DNA from 4 places in the Streptomyces sp. NPDC058579 genome. Region 3 is predicted to be linked to each of the others. Evidence: riboswitches for the same ligand, from Rfam matches in the RefSeq annotation. Region 3 holds a riboswitch; each other region holds the start of a gene.
The links. Region 3 has a riboswitch for cobalamin ahead of ACFWRO_RS25050 (cobalamin biosynthesis protein). Riboswitches for the same ligand answer to the same signal wherever they lie in the genome.
Positions count from the first base shown of each region.

Region 1: another riboswitch for cobalamin. It lies ahead of ACFWRO_RS04975 (prenyltransferase/squalene oxidase repeat-containing protein); the one in region 3 lies ahead of ACFWRO_RS25050 (cobalamin biosynthesis protein).
Region 2: another riboswitch for cobalamin. It lies ahead of cobN (cobaltochelatase subunit CobN); the one in region 3 lies ahead of ACFWRO_RS25050 (cobalamin biosynthesis protein).
Region 4: another riboswitch for cobalamin. It lies ahead of ACFWRO_RS05000 (CoA-acylating methylmalonate-semialdehyde dehydrogenase); the one in region 3 lies ahead of ACFWRO_RS25050 (cobalamin biosynthesis protein).

Region 1 is NZ_JBHXPI010000002.1:464,707-469,288, forward strand. Features, by position in the region: gene ACFWRO_RS04975 (prenyltransferase/squalene oxidase repeat-containing protein) at 1-2,403, opposite strand, end outside; cobalamin riboswitch at 2,570-2,708, opposite strand; cobalamin riboswitch at 2,828-2,904, shown strand; gene ACFWRO_RS04980 (hypothetical protein) at 3,042-4,454, shown strand; gene meaB (methylmalonyl Co-A mutase-associated GTPase MeaB) at 4,516-4,582, opposite strand, start outside.
Region 2 is NZ_JBHXPI010000001.1:250,992-255,573, reverse strand. Features, by position in the region: gene ACFWRO_RS01215 (precorrin-2 C(20)-methyltransferase) at 1-1,083, opposite strand, end outside; gene ACFWRO_RS01210 (precorrin-8X methylmutase) at 1,080-1,721, opposite strand; gene ACFWRO_RS01205 (cobalamin biosynthesis protein CobG) at 1,736-3,055, opposite strand; cobalamin riboswitch at 3,099-3,238, shown strand; gene cobN (cobaltochelatase subunit CobN) at 3,275-4,582, shown strand, end outside.
Region 3 is NZ_JBHXPI010000026.1:16,768-21,349, forward strand. Features, by position in the region: gene ACFWRO_RS25045 (cobyric acid synthase) at 1-1,313, opposite strand, end outside; gene ACFWRO_RS25050 (cobalamin biosynthesis protein) at 1,310-2,287, opposite strand; cobalamin riboswitch at 2,319-2,464, opposite strand; gene ACFWRO_RS25055 (hypothetical protein) at 2,589-2,810, opposite strand; gene ACFWRO_RS25060 (anion permease) at 2,823-4,088, opposite strand; gene ACFWRO_RS25065 (alpha/beta hydrolase) at 4,463-4,582, shown strand, end outside.
Region 4 is NZ_JBHXPI010000002.1:473,027-477,608, forward strand. Features, by position in the region: gene ACFWRO_RS04995 (methylmalonyl-CoA mutase family protein) at 1-1,164, opposite strand, end outside; cobalamin riboswitch at 1,313-1,498, shown strand; gene ACFWRO_RS05000 (CoA-acylating methylmalonate-semialdehyde dehydrogenase) at 1,761-3,284, shown strand; gene ACFWRO_RS05005 (acyl-CoA dehydrogenase family protein) at 3,291-4,439, shown strand; gene ACFWRO_RS05010 (enoyl-CoA hydratase/isomerase family protein) at 4,436-4,582, shown strand, end outside.

The DNA of each region.
Region 1 (4,582 bases), on a different contig from region 3:
GAAACCGCCGTCGGCGTTCTGCTGCGAGGCCAGGAACTTCCGCGCCTTCGCGATCGGCGCCTTGTACGCGTCGGCGTCGAGGGACATGCCCTGGACCGCGAGCGCCGCAGAGTTCACGGAGTTGCCGGAGGCGCCGGGGAAGCCGCCGTCCTCCTTCTGCTGGCCGGCCAGCCAGGCCAGCGCCTTGTCAACGGCCGCCTGCGAGGCGGCGTCCGGGAGGAGGTCGAGGGCCATGACGGCCATCGCGGTGGAGTCCACCTCGGCCTGGCTCGGCTCCCCGATCAGGCTCGGCCAGGCGCCCGACGGCTCCTGAAGGCTCTTCAGGTACGCGACGGGTTCGGCCGCCGCGGCCGCCTCGCCGGCCCGGATCTGGGCGATGACGCCCAGGGACTGGGAGAAGACGGACGTGGCGTTGGTGTAGGCGCCCTTGGCGGCGCAGGAGCGGTCCGGTGCCGGGGTCTTGGCGGGGCAGACCGCCGTGGCGAGCGCGGCGATCAGGTCCTTGCCGCCGAAGGCGCGCGGGTCGCGGCCGACGGTCTCGGCCAGGAGCGCCGCCTTGCCGATGGAGCCGCCGCCCGCGTACTTGGTACCGATCTTGGTCCAGTCGTGCACGGTCCGGCCGGTGCCGTCCTTGCCGCCCTTGTCCAGGAAGTCGACGATCGCGCGCAGGGCCGCGTTGTCCTCGCCCGTGGCGGCGAGGGCGTACGCGCCGTCGATCGTCAGGCCGAAGTCGGCGAAGCCGCTGCCGGGGGCGTTCTCGTAGTAGCGGCCCTGGAGGAGGCGGGCGGGGCCGGTGAGGTACGCCGTGCCCTTCCGCAGGTCCGGCCCGTCACCCGGCGCGGGGGTGGGCGTGGGAGTGGGTGTCGGCGTCGGAGTGGGCGTCGGGGTCGGCGTAGGCGTGGGTGTCGGAGTAGGCGTAGGCGTCGCCGTCTTCGTCGTCACCGCCACCAAGTCCGTCTTCGCCCCCGCGATCGCCGCCGATGCCGTCGCGAAGAGCAGCGGGTCGGTCGCGCCTTCCTCGAAGGCGAAGGCCCCGTCCGGCAGTTGCTGCCGGGAGAGCCACGAGACGCCCGCGTCCGCCTGGGCGGTGTCGCCGAAGGCGCGCAGGGCCTGGGCCGCCCAGGCGGTGGGGTGCGCGCTGCCGACGGTCATGTACGAGGCCGCGGGCCAGCCGCCCGTCGGGAGCTGGGACTTCTTCAGCCACTCCCGGCCCTTGGCGACCGTCGCGTCGTGACCGCCCGCCAGCTTCAGGGCCAGCGTGATCAGTCCGGTCGAACTGGCGTCGCTGTCGCACCAGTCACCGGCCCTGATGAAGATCGTGCTGAACCCGCCGTCCTCGCACTGGAGGACCGTGAGCCGGCTGACCGCGTCGGCCGGGGGCGTCACCCCGCCGTTGAGCAGGGCGATGACGGCAAGCGCCTGGCCCTCGGACTGGAAGGCGGTCCGGAAGTCGCCCTTGGTGAAGCAGCCCGGCACCGGTTCGGGCGCCTCCAGGCCGCTGGGGCAGACGTACGTCATGAGGTCGCCGAGCAGGTCGTGACCGCCGAAGTCGCGCGGGTCGAGCCCGGTCGCCTCGGCGACGAGCGCGAGGCGGGCCGCCGCGGTGGCGTCAGGGGCCTGGTCGGTGCCGTTCGGGTAGGCGTACGCGTCTGTCTGCGCGGGAGTGGCCAGGAACGCCGCGGCCTTGCGCGCGACCGGGCTCTCCCGGTCGGCCGCCGCGAGCGCGAGGGCGGCCTCGGCGGTGAGCATGTGGTTCGCGGTCTCGGCGCCCTCGTCGACGACCCGTTCGCCGTCCGTGAGGCGCCCGTTGATCCACCCGGTGGCGGCGGCCACGTCCACGTCACCCGGCGGAACGGGCGGGTTCGTCGTCTCGGTGGGCTCCGGAGTCGTGCCCCCGCCGGCCCGGACGTCGTCGGGGGTGAAGGTGGGCCGGCCGGTGGTGCCGCCGACGTCGGTGCCGCCGTAGACCCAGGCGTCCACGTCACCCGGCTTCAGCGTGCGGGCCATCGCGCCGAGCGGGCTGTACGACCAGTTCTTCTGGCCCGGGGAGGCGATCCAGTACGACCAGTACGCGGTCGCCTGTGGCGTGAGGACGCACGCCTCCTTGTCCGGGGTGGGGTACTCCGTACCGGAGTTGAAGGGTCCGTACCCGATCCGGCAGATGAACGCCGGGCCGTCGTGCTCGGTGCCCTTCGTGGTGAACCCGGCGTCCCGGAGGAGTTCGTAGCCGGTGGAGGGGCTGGTGTCGCAGCCGCGTTCCACGGTGCCGCCGAAGGGGCCGAAGTCCACGGCCACGACAGCGCCGGTGGTGGCCGTGCAGTCCTCGATCGGGTCGGCGCTCGCGGAGTTCGGCAGCGAGAGGAAGCCCACGGCGGCGGCGAGAGCCAGGAGGAACGCCGTCACCAACGACAGGGGCCGTCGACCGGACCCCGTCCATCGTCTCGCCCGCTGTGCGGTCACCACCGTGGCCCCTCGTCCCTGCCGGACGGCTGCGCACGTGGCGGTACGCCCCGGTGCGCAGGCACCAAGGGGCGGTGTCGACCACGCCGTAGTCCGCGACGGCGTTCCTCGCTCAACTGACTTTCACCCCAGGCAATCCGGCTCGCCCGGGATGTGAGCCGGGCCTACGGTTGCGGGTCAGCGCCGGAATTCGACCGGCTTCCCCTGGAGCTGAGTGCTTATCAGCCGGAATGGAACACGGATTCGGGCGGGCCGTCAAGGTGGCGTGGCTCTCATCGGCAGCCCTGGAGGACCGCGTCGCCCGTCCCCCTCCGAGGGTCGCTGGCGCACTGCTGACCCCTGGGGTAGCGTCCAGGGCTGCCACATGGGGGAACCCGGTGAGAAGCCGGGGCTGACGCGCAGCGGTATGGGACGGCCGAGACCGGTTCCCGAGCCCGAATGCCCATGGGGCGAGCAAGTTCAGGAAGTCGACCACGCGTTCCGGACGGCGGCCCCCGGCGAATCCCGTTCCCCGGCCGTGCCCACGCACGGCGCGGTACGGCTCCGGGACCGGTCGGCGTCCCCCGACCCAGGAGCAGTCCATGCCCCGTCCCCGCTCGCAGCGCCGTCTCGCGCTCGCCCTGCCCGCCGCGCTCGGCGCCTTCGCGCTGACCACCCTGCCCGCCTTCGCGACCTCGAGCCCCGCACAGATCGCCACCTCCAAGACGAACGGTGTGGCGTATCTCAAGTCCCTGCAGGCCGCGGACGGTTCGTACGCCGGCTCCGGACTGTCCAACGAGTGGGCGTTCAGCGCGTTCGCCGCCGCCGGTACGGCCGTCGTCGACGTCGCGCCGGGCGGTGACACGACGAAGAACGCGAGAACCGTCTACCGCAATCTGCTGTCCACGTCCGGCTGGCCCTCGGCCACGCCGGTCGTCACCGACTACGAGCGCGGCACCCTCAACGCGTACGCCGCCGGCATCGACCCGGCCCGGGTCTCCGCCTCCCGCAACCTCATAGCGAACGTCTACGGCTACTGGCAGACGGCCGAGCCGGGCTACTTCGGACCCTCGGGCAACTTCAACGGGACCGTCTTCGCGGCTCTCGCACTCGGCGGCGCCAAGACGCAGGCGGGCACCGCCCGCGTCCCCCAGGCGCTGACCGACTCGCTCGTGACCCGCATCCGGGCCAACCAACACGTGGACGGCGGCTGGACGTTCAGCAAGGCCGAGGGCAACCCCACCGCGCTCAACCAGCCCGGCGACATCGACATGACCGGGGCCGCGATGGCCGCGCTGTGCGTGTCGGGCGTCCCGAACACCGACCCGGACATCGTGCAGGCGAAGAACTTCCTGAAGTCCAAGCTCGTCCTCAACTCCGGTGCGTTCACCTCCCTCTACGGGGTGAACACCAACTCCAACGGCTGGGGCGTCTCGGGCCTGAACGCCTGCGGCATCAACCCGCAGACGGGCGACTTCCTCACCTCCGCGGGCAAGACGCCGGTGGACTTCCTCATCGCCAACCAGTTCAACCCGGGCGGCGGCTTCAAGTACAAGCCCGCCGACACCACTCCGTCCGCGTACTCCTCCATCGACGCGCTGCGCGCCGTCGCAGGCGGCGGCTTCACGGCGGCCCCGCCCGTCCCCGTCACCCCGGGCGCGCCGCAGTGGGTCGCGCAGTCCTCGTTCACCGCGGGTACGGCCACCAAGCTGGCCCTCACGGTCGACGACGGGGCGGGGAGCCTGAAGGTGTGCTCGGTCTCCCTCACGCCCACCGGGGCGACGACCACGCTCGGCGCCGTGCTCGATGCGGCGATCGGCGCCGCCGCTCCGGCCGGCTGCGTCACGAGCGTGACGCCCTCGGCGGGCAGCGGCACCATCACCGCCGTCAACGGCAAGGCCAACGGCGGGGGCAGCACCTGGAAGGTGAGCGTCGACGGCTCCGCCTTCGCGGGCGCCGACCGCGCCAAGGTGATCAACGTGGGCGACACGATCGCCCTGCGCTGGGGCGTCTGAGGTTCCATGAACGGCCTGGGGCCCGGGAGTTCTCCTCCCGGGCCCCAGCCGGCCATCAGCCCTACTGTGTGTCCGTCGGCTCCTCGAACGCCCGGAGCAGCCGCTCCGCGGCCGTGGTCGCCGTCAAC
Region 2 (4,582 bases), on a different contig from region 3:
GCGTACCGGCACGTCCGTGTAGGCGGGGTCCGACGCCACCTCCAGGACCGCAGTCGCCATGGCGAAGACGCCCGGGTCGCCGCCCGAGACGACCGCGACCCGCCGCCCGCGCCGCGCCAGGTCGAGCGCGAACTCGGCGCGCTCGGACTCGACCTTGTTGTCCGAGCCGTGCCTGCGCTGCCCGGGGCGCAGGGCCGGGACCCGGTCGAGGTAGGTGGTGTAGCCGACGAGGTCGTCGGCGTTGACCAGGGCGCCGCGCGACTCCGGCGTCAGCCAGGGCGCGCCCGCAGGTCCTGTGCCGACGACGACGACCTCGCCGCCGGTCTCCCGGGACTCGGGCGTCACGGCGTCGATACGGGAGGGCAGCACGGCCACCGAGAAGTACGGGACCGTCTCCGGGTCCACGTCCGCCAGGGCCTCCGTCCGCTCGCCCGCCATGAACGCCCGCTCCACGTACCGCGCGTCCTCAAGGCGGCCCGCCCGCTCCAGGGCGCGCCGCACGGTCGGGAACGTCCGGCCGAGCTTCATCACGACCGCCGAGTCGGTGCCCGCGAGCCGGGCCGTCAGCTCGTCCTCGGGCAGGGTGCCGGGGACGATCGTCAGGACCTCCTCGGCCTCGCACAGCGGCTGCCCGAGCCGGGCGGCCGCCGCGCTGACCGAGGTGACACCGGGGATGACGGTGGTGTCGTAACGGTCCGCGAGCCGCTTGTGCATGTGCTGGTACGAGCCGTAGAACAGCGGGTCGCCCTCCGCGAGCACGGCGACCGTGCGGCCGGCGTCCAGGTGGGCGGCGAGCCGGGCGGCGGCCTCCTCGTAGAAGTCGTCGAGGGCGCCCCGGTAGCCGCCGGGGTGGTCCGTGGTCTCGACCGTGAGCGGGTACATCAGCCGCTCCTCGATCTGGTCGGCACGGATGTGCTCGGCCGCTATCGAGCGCGCGATGGACCGGCCGTGCCGGGCCGAGTGGTACGCGATCACGTCGGCGCCCGCGATGGCCTTGACGGCGGCGAGCGTGAGCAGCTCCGGGTCGCCGGGCCCGAGGCCGACCCCGTACAGCTTGCCGGGAGGCGTGGAGTGGCCGCTCATGCCTGGATCTCCGCTTCGTGGGCGAGGGCGTTGATCGCGGCGGCGGTCATGGCGCTGCCGCCGCGCCGGCCGCGTACGACGAGGTAGTCGAGGCCGAGCGGCTCGCCCCGGTCGGCGAGGGCGTCCTTGGACTCGGCGGCGCCGATGAACCCGACCGGGATGCCGAGGACGGCGGCGGGTTTCCCCGCCCCCTTGGCGACCATCTCCAGGAGGTGGAAGAGCGCGGTGGGCGCGTTGCCGATGGCGACGACGGAGCCTTCGAGGCGGTCGCGCCAGAGTTCGAGGGCGGCGGCGCTGCGGGTGGTGCCGAGTTCGGCGGCGAGCGCGGGCACGGACGGGTCGGAGAGCGTGCAGACGACCTCGTTGTCGGCGGGCAGCCGCTTGCGGGTGACGCCGCTGGCGACCATCTGCGCGTCGCACAGGATCGGCGCCCCGGCGCGCAGGGCGGCGCGGGCGCGGGAGACGACCTGCGGGGAGTGCGCGATGTCTCGGACGAGGTCGGTCATGCCGCAGGCGTGGATCATGCGGACGGCGACCTGGGCGACGTCGGCGGGCAGCCCCCCGAGGTCCGCCTCGGCGCGGATCGTGGCAAAGGACCGGCGGTAGATCTCCGCGCCGTCCTTCTCGTAGTCGAACATCCTGGTGCTCTCGCTCATCTCGTGGTTGCTGAGGGGACGCGGGCCGCCGCGACGGCTTCGGGGAGGTCGGTACGGAGGGTGGGGCGCCCATCGACGAGGTACGCGCCCTCGCCGGTGGCGACGACGTCGACCCACGCGGGGGCCTGCGGGTGGCCGCAGCGCCGCTCGCACCCGGAGAAGTGGACGGGGAGCAGCCCGCGGAGGCCAGGAACGGCGTCCGGGACGGCGTCGCCCGGGACGGCGTCCGCGCGGACATCGGCGAGGGACTTGGCGCAGCCGGGAAGCCCGGTGCAGGCGCCGACGCCCGCCCAGGGGGAGCGGGGGTCGGTGATGAGCCCGTACGCGTCGAGCTCGCGCAGCCGGCTCGCGACGGCGGTCCGGTCGGCGAAGCCGGTGACGACGGCCCCGCGCCAGGGGGTGAGCCGCACCTCGCCGCCGCTCGCGGCGAGCGCCCGCAGCTGGGCGGCGGTCAGCCGCCCGAGGGGCGCGAGGACGTGCAGGGCGTGCGCACCGAGGAGCCCGGGAGCGTGCGGGGCAGCGGGTGGCGGTGCGGTCGCAGATACGGTCTCCGATGCCGACACGGGCTCCGATGCCGGTACAGCCTCCGCCGCGATCCCGGCCCCCGCGAGGGCGCCCGCCAGATCCGGCTCGTGCCCCTCGGGCAGCTCCCGCACCCGCCAGGCACCGTTCCCGGCTGTGCGGGCGGCGTCCAGGAAGGCCCCGGCGGCGGCGAGCGCGGCCCGGGGCGCGTCGGCGGCGGGGACCAGGAAGTCCCGCCGGCCCACCCGTACCCGTACCGAACCCCGTCCTGCGACCAACGTCACATCCCCGCCGAGCCCCGCCACATCGCCCCGCCCGTCGTCCAGGACGAAGAGGAACCGGCCGGACAGGGCCGCCGTCCACGGCCGCGCGCACAGCAGCGCGTCCAGCTCGCGGGCCCACAACTGCACGTCACCGTGGCCGAGTCCGTCGAGCCCGGCCGCCGGGGAGGCCACGATGTTCCGGACCCGCTCATGGGTCTGGGAGGGCAGCAGCCCGGCGTCCGAGAGCCGCCCGGCCAGCTCGCCCCCGCACCCCTCACCGAGCCCGCGCAGCTCCACGTTCCCCCGCGACGTGACACTGACCCGCCCGTCGCCGAGCTCCTCCGCCACCGATGCCAGTACGAGTACCTGACGTGCCGTCAACACCCCTGCGGGCAGCCGAAGTCGAGCGAGCCGCCCGTCGTCGGCGGCATGCAGCCGAAGCGCCCCGGGGCAGGCGTCACCACGGTCCCGTACGGGCGGTTCGCCCGGCTTGGGTGTTGTGGGTGGGGTGGGCGGCATGGCGGCGAGCATACCCACGTCGCCGGCGGGCAAGACCCGGCCCCGAAGAGGCACGATCTACTATGCAGATCGGCATGGGGTCCCAGGACCCCGGGGAGGAAGCCCGGTGAGAATCCGGCGCGGTCCCGCCACTGTGAGCCGGGTCCCGGAAGGGGCCCGGTGAGTCAGGAACTCCTGCCGTCCACACGACCACCCGGGGCGCGGACAACCCCGAGGAAGGCCTGCGCACGCATGCGAATTCTGTTGCTGTCGCACTCCGACACCGACCTGCTCAGCGCCCGCGCGGCCGGCCGTCCGGTCGAGTACCGGTTCGCCAACCCCTCCCGGCTGACCCTGGACGACCTGCCCGGGCTCCTCGACGGCGCCGACCTCGTGCTCGTCCGGCTCCTCGGCGGGCTGCGGGCCTGGGAGGACGGCCTCGACGCGCTGCGCGCCGCCGGAAAGCCGCTGGTCGTGCTCTCCGGCGAACAGGCCCCCGACGCCCAGCTCATGGAGACCTCCACCGTCCCCGTCGGCGTGGCCACCGAGGCCCACGCCTACCTGGCGCACGGCGGCCCGGCCAACCTGGAGCAGCTCGCCCGGTTCCTCTCCGACACCGTGCTGCTGACCGGCCACGGCTTCGAGGCCCCGGCCGCCGCGCCGACCTGGGGGCCGCTGGAGCGCAAGCCCCGGACGACCGACGGCCCGACCGTCGCCGTGCTGTACTACCGCGCCCACCACATGAGCGGCAACACCGCCTTCGTCGACTCCCTCTGCGAGGCGATCGAGGACGCCGGCGCCCGCGCCCTGCCGCTCTACGTCGCCTCCCTGCGCGCCCCCGAGCCCGAGCTGATCGAGACGCTCAAGCGCGCCGACGCGATCGTCACCACGGTCCTCGCCGCCGGTGGCACCAAGCCCGCCGAGGCGCAGGCCGGCGGCGACGAGGACGCCTGGGACGCGGGCGCGCTCGCCGCCCTCGACGTACCGATCCTGCAGGCGCTCTGCCTGACCGGTTCGCGCGCGGCCTGGGAGGAGAGCGACGAGGGTCTCTCGCCGCTGGACGCTGCCAGCCAGATCGCCGTGCCCGAGTTCGACGGCCGCCTGATCACCGTCCCGTTCTCCTTCAAGGAGATCGACGAGGACGGTCTCCCGGCGTACGTCGCCGACACCGAGCGCGCCGCCCGCGTCGCCGGGATCGCCGTGCGCCACGCCCGGCTGCGGCACATCCCGAACGCCGAGAAGAAGCTCGCGCTCGTCCTCTCCGCGTACCCGACGAAGCACTCCCGGATCGGCAACGCGGTCGGCCTGGACACCCCCGCCTCCGCCGTCGCCCTCCTGCGGCGGCTGATCGCCGAGGGGTACGACTTCGGGGCCGAGGCCGAGATCCCGGGCCTGGTCTCCGGCGACGGCGACGAGCTGATCTACGCCCTGATCGAGGCCGGCGGCCACGACCAGGACTGGCTGACCGAGGAGCAGCTGGCCCGCAACCCCGTCCGCATCCCGGCGGCCGACTACAAGCGCTGGTACGCGACCCTCCCGGCCGAGCTGCGCGAGGGCGTC
Region 3 (4,582 bases):
AACGCCCGGCGGAAGCCGTCGCTCTCCAGCGAGCCGTGCCAGTGCGTGCCCCAGACCGCGCCGACCCGGCACCCGTCCAGGAACGGGTCCCCGCCAAGGACCTCCGCGACCCCGTGGTGGATCTCGTACCCCTCCACCCGCTCACCGAGCGCCTCGCCGACCGGCCGCGCGAGCGTCTTCTCGGCCGCGAACCGGACCCGTACCGGCAGCAGCCCGAGCCCGTCGACCGTGCCGGCCTTCGACTCGACCTCGTCCTCGATCCGCTCCCCGAGCGCCTGGAAGCCGCCGCAGATGCCGAGCACCGGCCGGCCCTCCGCCGCGCGCCGGGCCAACGCGTCCGCGAGCCCGCGTTCGCGCAGCCACGCGAGGGCCTTCACCGTGCCCCGGGTGCCCGGCACGATCACCAGGTCCGCGTCGACCAGCTCCTCGGCCCGGTCCACGAACCGCACGACGACGCCCGGTTCGGCCGCCAGCGCGTCCACGTCCGTGAAGTTCGACATCAGCGGTACGGCGCACACGGCGACCCGCAGCACGTCCGAGCCGACCGGCGGCGCGACGACCGACTCGCGGACCGCGCCCCGCAGGGAGACCCGCAGTCCGTCCTCCTCGTCGATGCCGAGCCCGTGCGCGTACGGCAGGACACCGTACGTACGCCGCCCGGTCAGCCCCAGCAGCATGTCGAGCCCCGGCTCGAGCAGGGTCACGTCGCCGCGGAACTTGTTCACGAGATAGCCCGCGATCAGCTCCTGGTCCTCCGGCGCGAGCAGCGCCGTCGTGCCGAAGAACTGGGCGAACACCCCGCCCCGGTCGATGTCCCCGACCACGAGCACCGGCAGCCGCGCGGCCCGCGCGATGCCCATGTTCACGATGTCGGTCCGGCGCAGGTTGATCTCGGCCGGACTGCCCGCCCCCTCGCAGATCACGGCGTCATACGTGCCCCGCAGCTCCTCCAGGCACGCCATCACCGGCTCGAAGAGCTCCTTCTGCCGCCCCCCGTGGTAGCCGCGCGCGCTCAACTCGCCCACCGGCTTGCCCATCAGGACGACCTGGCTGGAGCGGTCGCTGCCCGGCTTCAGGAGGACCGGGTTCATCAGCGCGGTCGGCTCGACCCGGGCCGCCTGGGCCTGCATGGCCTGTGCCCGGCCGATCTCCGCGCCCTCCCGGGTCACGAAGGAGTTCAGGGACATGTTCTGGCCCTTGAACGGGGCGACCTTCACGCCCTGCCGGACCAGCCAGCGGCAGATGCCCGCCGTGACGACGCTCTTGCCCGCGTCGGACGTGGTCCCGGCGACCAGCAGCCCGCCGCCCCTCATATCGTCCTCCGCTTCACCGCACGCGCCTTCAGCGCGCCCGCCACGATCCGTCCGCCCACACAGACGGCGAGCGTAAGCCCCGTCACCCGGCGCGAGAGCCGGACCGCCCGTTCGATGTCCGCGACCTCCACGGCCCGTCCCTCCCCGTTCAGTACGGGCCGGTGCTCGACCCGGCCGCCGTACGACAGCGTCCCGCCGAGCCGTACCCCGAGCGCCCCCGCGAAGGAGGCCTCCACCGGGCCGGCGTTGGGGCTCGGGTGCTTCGCCGCGTCCGCCTTCCAGGCGCGTACCGCCCCCCGCGGATCGCCCCCGGCCACCGTCGCCAGCGCGGCGGTCAGCCGGGCGCCCGGCCAGCCGGCCACGTCGTCGAGCCGGGCCGAGGCCCAGCCGAACCGCCGGTACCGTGCCGACCGGTGGCCGACCATGGCGTCCAGGGTGTTCACCGCCCGGAAGCCGACCAGGCCCGGTACGCCCGCGACCGCGCCCCAGACCAGGGCCCCTACGACGGCGTCGGAGGTGTTCTCGGCGACGGACTCCACGACCGCGCGGGCCATTGCCGGACCGTCCAGGGACTGCGGATCGCGCCCGCAGAGATGGGGGAGCCGCTCCCGGGCCACGTCCAGGTCGCCGGCGGCGAGCGCCCCGCCGATCGCGCGGGCCTCCCGGCCCAGGGTCGTCCCGCCGACGACGGCCCACACGGCGGCGGCGGTCAGCGCGGCGGAGGCCCGGGGGTGGTCACGTACGGTACGGGCGGCCAGCGCGGCGGCGCCCGCGGCGCCCGTGACACAGACGGCGGTGTGCAGCGCGCCCCACCCGCGGTGGTCGCGCCAGAGCAGCTTCTCGACGGCCCCTGCGGCGCGCCCGAACGCGGCGACCGGGTGGCCGCGGCGGGGGTCGCCGACGATCAGATCGGCGGCAAGGCCGGCGGCCGCGCCGTAAGCGAATACACCTGGGGCAGCACTGCGGCCGGGCATGGCGCTGTGTCCTCACTCAGGGTCCGCGCCCTGGCTCGACGTGACCGGCGGCGAGAGTTCCTGGCTCCCGGGGGAGCGACTCCCCGGTCACAGTGGCGGGACCGCGCCGGATTCGCACCGGGCTTCCTCTGTTTGCCGCCGTAATGGCCCCGGAAGTCCACCACGTGTGCGAACACCCGTCAACTCACGCTTGACCTGCGGCGGGACACTGTGCGAAGCACCACACGGACCCGGTGAAACGACGACCGGGCGGGCCGCACCCGAAGGTGCGACCCGCCCGGCCGGCGGAGCGGGATCGTCGTCAGACGACGATCAGATAGATGCCGTACGCGACGGCCGCCGCGCAGAGCGCGAAGCAGGCGTACGCGCCGGTGCGCGCCATGGCCGCGGAGCCGCCCTGGGCCGCGGCCTGCTCCTGCTTGGAGAGGCCGATGATGCCGAGGGTGAAGAGGCCCACGAGGGCGACGGTCGCCACGAGGCTGACTCCGAAGACGGAGCCGAGAGCTGCCCAGTCGATCTTCATGTCGTTGGTTCCTTACACCGCGGCCGAGGCGGCGGGGGCTGCCGGGTCCGTGGGGGCCGGCGAGGGGATGGTGGTCTTGAGGTCGTCGTCCGCGACGGTGGCGAAGGAACCGGCGGGGGCCGGCGGGGTGACGGCCGCGATGGCGGTGGTCACGACGCCCGCGGGCTCGCCGTCGATCTCGTCGGCCGTGACGTTGTGGTGGTCGACCGGCTTGCGGCGGGAGAGCGCCCAGATGACCGCCGAGCCGGCGACCAGGAGGACCGCGACGACGGCGACGCCCCAGGGGCCCTGCTTGGTGAGGAACTCGGCGCCGGCGCCGACCAGGCCCGCGGCGGGCAGGGTCAGACCCCAGGCGACGAACATCCGGGTGGCGGTCGACCAGCGGACGACACCGCCCTTGCGGCCGAGGCCCGCGCCCATCACGGCGCCGGAGCAGGACTGCGTGGTGGAGAGCGAGAAGCCCAGGTTGGACGAGGCCAGGATGACCGTGGCCGCGCTGGTCTGGGCGGCGAAGCCCTGCTGCGGCTGGAGGTCGGTGAGGCCCTTGCCCATGGTGCGGATGATGCGCCAGCCGCCGAGGTAGGTGCCGAGCGCGATGGCGATACCGGCGGAGACGACGACCCACATCGGGGGGTTGGAGCCGGGGGCGAGGACGCCGCCGGTGACCAGGGCGAGGGTGATGACACCCATCGTCTTCTGCGCGTCGTTGGTGCCGTGGGCGAGGGAGACGAGACCGGCGGAGGCGATCTGGCCGGCCCGGAAGCCCTTTGCGGTGGCCTTCGTCTCCGTCTTGGAGCCGAGCTTGTACGTCAGCTTGGTGGCCGCCATCGCGGCGAGGCCGGCGACGAGCGGCGCGGCGATCGCGGGGATCAGGACCTTGCTGACCACGGTCGAGCCGTTGACGGCCGACCAGCCGGCCGACATCACGGCCGCGCCGATCAGTCCGCCGAAGAGTGCGTGGGAGGAGCTGGACGGCAGACCCAGGAGCCAGGTCAGCAGATTCCAGAGGATGGCGCCGACGAGCGCCGCGAAGATCACTTCAGTACGAATGCCCTGTTCGTTGATGATCCCGCCGGAGATCGTCTTGGCGACCTCGACGGACAGGAAGGCACCGACCAGGTTGAGCACGGCGGACATGGCCACCGCGGTCTTGGGCTTGAGGGCACCGGTCGAGATGGTCGTCGCCATCGCGTTGGCGGTGTCGTGGAAACCGTTCGTGAAATCGAACACGAGAGCTGTCACGACCACAATCGCGAGCAGCAGCGTGATGTGTTCCATTTACCCAGGCAATCGTTTGACGTCAGTGGCTGGACGAACGTAGGCAACCTGAGTGAACGGAAGGTGAACTGGGCCGGGCGTTGTGGTGTCCCAAATCGGGTTCCAGCCATTCCGCTTGAGCCGCCGAGGGGCCTTGCGTGAACGCTCTGTCCACGATGTGAGCGCCGTGCGACCCCGGGTAATCCGTGCCGTCACCGGAAACAGGGGACATCGCCCGCTTCGCCCACCCTCGCCCGTGTCAGCCCGTGGACGGGCCCGGAGGGTCGTCATCCCGCCGAGGGACCCGCAACGAGATCCACGTCACTCTCACAGGGGACCGCCACGGGCGGGTTCGTCCGGTGGCAGCCCCGGCCCGACGTGTCGACACTGGGACCGTGCGCCCCGCTACAGCGACGGCAGCGGCCGTCACCACTCTGCTCGGTGCCGGTGCGGCCGCGCTCGCGGCCGGTCGGTACGCCGGTGACATCGCCCTGAAGGCGACGTCAGGACGGCCC
Region 4 (4,582 bases), on a different contig from region 3:
CGTCAGGCGCTCCACGTACCAGGAGCCGCCCGCCGGGTCGATGACCCGTGCGAGGTGCGACTCCTCGACGAGGATGGTCGAGGTGTTGCGGGCGATGCGCCGCGCGAACGCGTCCGGCAGGCCGAGCGCGTGGTCGAACGGAAGGACGGTGACGGATTCGGCGCCGCCCACGCCCGCGGCCAGCGTGGCCACGGTGGTGCGGAGCATGTTCACCCAGGGGTCGCGGCGGGACATCATCACGGGAGAGGTCACCGCGTGCTGCCGCTGTGCGCCCGCACCGCTCGCCCCGCTGACCTCGGCCACCCGGGCCCAGAGCCTGCGCGCGGCACGCAACTTGGCGATCGTGAGGAACTGGTCGGCGGTGGCCGCGTAGCGGAACTCCAGCTGCCCGAGGGCCTGTTCGACGGAGAGTCCGGCTTCCGTGAGCTGCCGCAGGTACGCGACGCCGGTCGCGAGGGCGCACCCCAGCTCCTGCGCGGCCGAGCCGCCGGCCTCGTGGTACGGCAGCGCGTCCACGGTCAGCGCCCGCAGGCCCGGGTACTCCTCGGCGCAGCGCAGGGCGAGCCCGACGGCGGGGGAGGGGTCGTAGGGCCGGCCGGTGCGGGCCTCCAGGCCGAGGGGGTCGGCGCCCAGGTTGCCGCGCGCGGCCTCCGGGGCGACGCCCCGCTCCTCGTACAGTCCGAGCAGCTCGCGCGCGGCCTCCTCCACGTCCTGCCCCGCGTCGAGGACGACGGGCGCGAGGTCGAGGTAGACGCCGTCGAGGGTCCGGCCGAGGCTCCCCAGGGGGATGCCGCCCTCGCCGACGACCAGCCAGAGCGAGGTGACGCCGTTCTCCAGGTCGGCGAGGACCGTCCCGGTGTCGGCGGTGGTGTGCCGCTGGCGCACGTCCCAGCCGCCGACCGTGTTCCCCTCGGCGCGCCCGGATCGTACGAAGGGCGCGAAGCCGGGCAGGCCGGGCTCGGGGGCGGTGTCCTCGGCGGCATAGAGGGGACGGACGCGGAGCGCGTCCTCCAGGGCGGTGGACAGGGCGTCCTCGGCCGCCGGGCCCTCGACGTCCTTGCCCGACTTGCGCAGCACCCCGGCTACCAGGTGCTGCCACTGTTCACGGGACGCGTCGGGGAATTCGGCGGCGAGGGCGAGCCCGTCGTCGGGAAGGACTGTCATGCTCGGATGTTAGGACAGCTCGCTCAGATGACAGCAGTGCACACCGCTGTGACCTTGCCCTCTCCGAGCAGGTCTTGAAGCTCCGGGCGACTCCGCTCTACTAAGGGATGCCGCAGGTTCACCCGGCCGGGGGTGGATTTACTAGGACGTCCAACTATATAGTCGCGGCGAAGGCCCGCGGTGCAGGGAAGCCGGTGTGATTCCGGCGCGGTCCCGCCACTGTGACCGGGGAGTACGCCGTCGAGCAGCACGCCACTGACGAGTGATGTCGGGAAGGCGGACGGCGCGCGCTGATCCGGGAGTCAGGATACCGGCCGCGGGATGTTCCGTGTTGTCCACGAGGATGGAGCTGACACGCATGGCACCGGTGCGCCCGCACACTCCCCGCGGATCCGGCCGACGGGCACCCGCCCGTCGAGGACCCCGTCGAGTAGGACCCCACCACCACACGACCGTCAGGACCTGACGGCGCCTCGCCATTCGCGCTCTCGCGCCGTAGGCGACCACCACCCCGCGATGAATCACGCCCACCGGCGTTCGCGGTCGTGGCGGTCCTCCGGCGCGCCATCCGGATCACCTGACGAGAGCAGGCACTCATGGTCCGCGCACAAGACACCACCCCCGTCCGCGAGTTGACCCACTTCATCGGCGGCAGGCACACCCCGGGAACCTCGGGCGCCTACGGCGACGTGTACGACCCCAACACCGGCGAGGTCCAGGCCCGCGTGCCCCTCGCGAACCGGGCCGAGACCGAGGCGGCCATCGCCGACGCCGCCCGGGCGCAGCGTGACTGGGCCGCCTGGAACCCGCAGCGCCGCGCACGCGTCCTCCTGCGCTTCCTCCAGCTCGTCGAGCAGGAGAAGGACGACCTGGCCCGGCTGCTCTCCTCCGAGCACGGCAAGACCGTCGCCGACGCCCACGGAGACCTCCAACGCGGCCTGGAGGTCGTGGAGTTCGCCGCCGGCATCCCGCACCTGCTCAAGGGAGAGTTCACCGACAACGCCGGGACCGGCATCGACGTCCATTCGCTGCGCTCCCCGCTCGGCGTCGTCGCCGGCATCACCCCGTTCAACTTCCCCGCGATGATCCCGCTCTGGAAGGCCGCCCCCGCCCTGGCCTGCGGAAACGCCTTCATCCTCAAGCCCTCGGAGCGCGACCCCTCCGTACCGCTGCGGCTCGCCGAGCTCTTCCTGGAGGCGGGGCTGCCCGCGGGCGTCCTGAACGTCGTCAACGGCGGCAAGGACGCCGTCGACACCCTCCTCGACGATCCCCGCGTCGCCGCCCTCGGCTTCGTCGGTTCCACCCCCGTCGCCGCGCACGTCTACGCCACCGCCGCCGCCCACGGCAAGCGCGCCCAGTGCTTCGGCGGCGCCAAGAACCACATGATCGTGATGCCGGACGCCGACCTCGACCAGGCCGTGGACGCCCTCATCGGCGCCGGCTACGGCTCGGCCGGCGAGCGGTGCATGGCCGTCTCGGTGGCCGTCCCCGTCGGCGAGGACACCGCCGACGCCCTCGTCGCCCGGCTGAAGGAGCGCATCGGCGAGCTGAGGATCGGCCGCAGCGACGACGCGGACGCCGACTTCGGTCCGATGGTCGGCCCGGACGCCGTCGACCGGGTCCGTAAGTACATCGGCATCGGGGTCGAGGAGGGCGCCGAACTCGTCGTCGACGGACGCGACTTCGTCCTCCCCGGGCACGAGGGCGGCTTCTTCGCCGGGGCCTCCCTCTTCGACCGGGTCACCCCTGACATGCGCGTGTACCAGGAGGAGATCTTCGGCCCCGTGCTCTGCGTGGTCCGCGCCGCCGACTACGAGGAGGCCCTGCGGCTGCCCAGCGAGCACCTCTACGGCAACGGCGTGGCGATCTTCACGCGCGACGGCGACACCGCCCGCGACTTCACCCGGCGCGTCGACACCGGCATGGTCGGCGTCAACGTGCCCATCCCGGTGCCGGTGGCGTACCACACCTTCGGCGGCTGGAAGCGGTCCGGCTTCGGCGACCTGAACCAGCACGGACCGGACGCCATCCGCTTCTACACCCGCACCAAGACCGTGACCTCGCGCTGGCCCGCCGGGCTCCGCGACGGCGCGAGCTTCACCCTCCCCACGATGGGCTGAGCGACCATGACCACGACCCTGCTCACCGAGGACCAGCGGGCCCTGGTCGAGACCACCCTCGACTTCGCCCAGGACCACCTCGCCCCGCACGCCCTTGACTGGGACCGCGACAAGCACTTCCCCGTCGACGTCCTGCGCAAGGCCGCCGGACTCGGACTCGGTGGCGTCTACGTCCGCGAGGAGTCCGGCGGCTCCGGCCTCACCCGCTCCGACGGCGTCCTCGTCTTCGAGACCCTCGCCTCCGGCTGCCCGTCCATCGCGGGCTACCTCTCCATCCACAACATGGTCGCCTGGATGGTCGACCACTACGGCGACGACGCCCAGCGCCGCCGGTGGCTCCCGCGCCTGTGCGCCATGGACGACCTGGCCAGCTACTGCCTGACCGAGCCCGGCGCCGGATCGGACGCCGCCGCGCTCACCACCCGCGCCGTGCGCGACGGCGACCACTGGGTGCTCACCGGCGTCAAGCAGTTCATCTCCGGGGCGGGCGCCTCCCAGCTGTACCTGGTGATGGCCCGCACCGGGGGCGAGGGCGCCGACGGGATCTCCGCGTTCCTCGTCGACAAGGACGACCCCGGGCTCTCCTTCGGGCCCGACGAGCGGAAGATGGGCTGGAACGCCCAGCCCACCCGCCAGGTCGTCCTGGACGCCGTCCGCGTCCCCGCCGACCGACTCCTCGGGGTCGAGGGCCAGGGCTTCCGCATCGCCATGAACGGCTTGAACGGCGGCCGGCTCGGCATCGCCGCCTGCTCCCTCGGCGGGGCGCGCAGCGCCCTCGACCGCAGCCTCACGCACCTCGCCGACCGGCAGGCGTTCGGGCGGCGGCTCCTCGACGCCCAGGCCCTCCGCTTCCGCCTCGCCGACATGGCGACCGAGCTCACCGCGGCCCGCGCCCTGGTCCAGCAGGCCGCCCACGCCCTCGACCGCGGCGACCCCCGGGCGCCGGAGCTGTGCGCGATGGCCAAGCGGTTCGCCACCGACACCGGCTACTCCGTGGCCGACCGGGCGCTCCAGCTGCACGGCGGCTACGGCTACCTCAGCGAGTACGGCATCGAGAAGATCGTCCGCGACCTGCGGGTCCACCAGATCCTGGAAGGAACCAACGAGATCATGCGCGTCATCGTGGCCCGCGGACTGACGGAGGCCTTCGAATGACCTCGACGGCCGCCAGGACCTCCCCGGCCTCCCCGGACGACACGTATGTACTGCTCCACACCACCGGCCGCATCGGCCACATCACCCTCAACCGCCCCCAAGCCCTCAACGCCCTCACACACCCCATGGTGCGGCGGATCGAC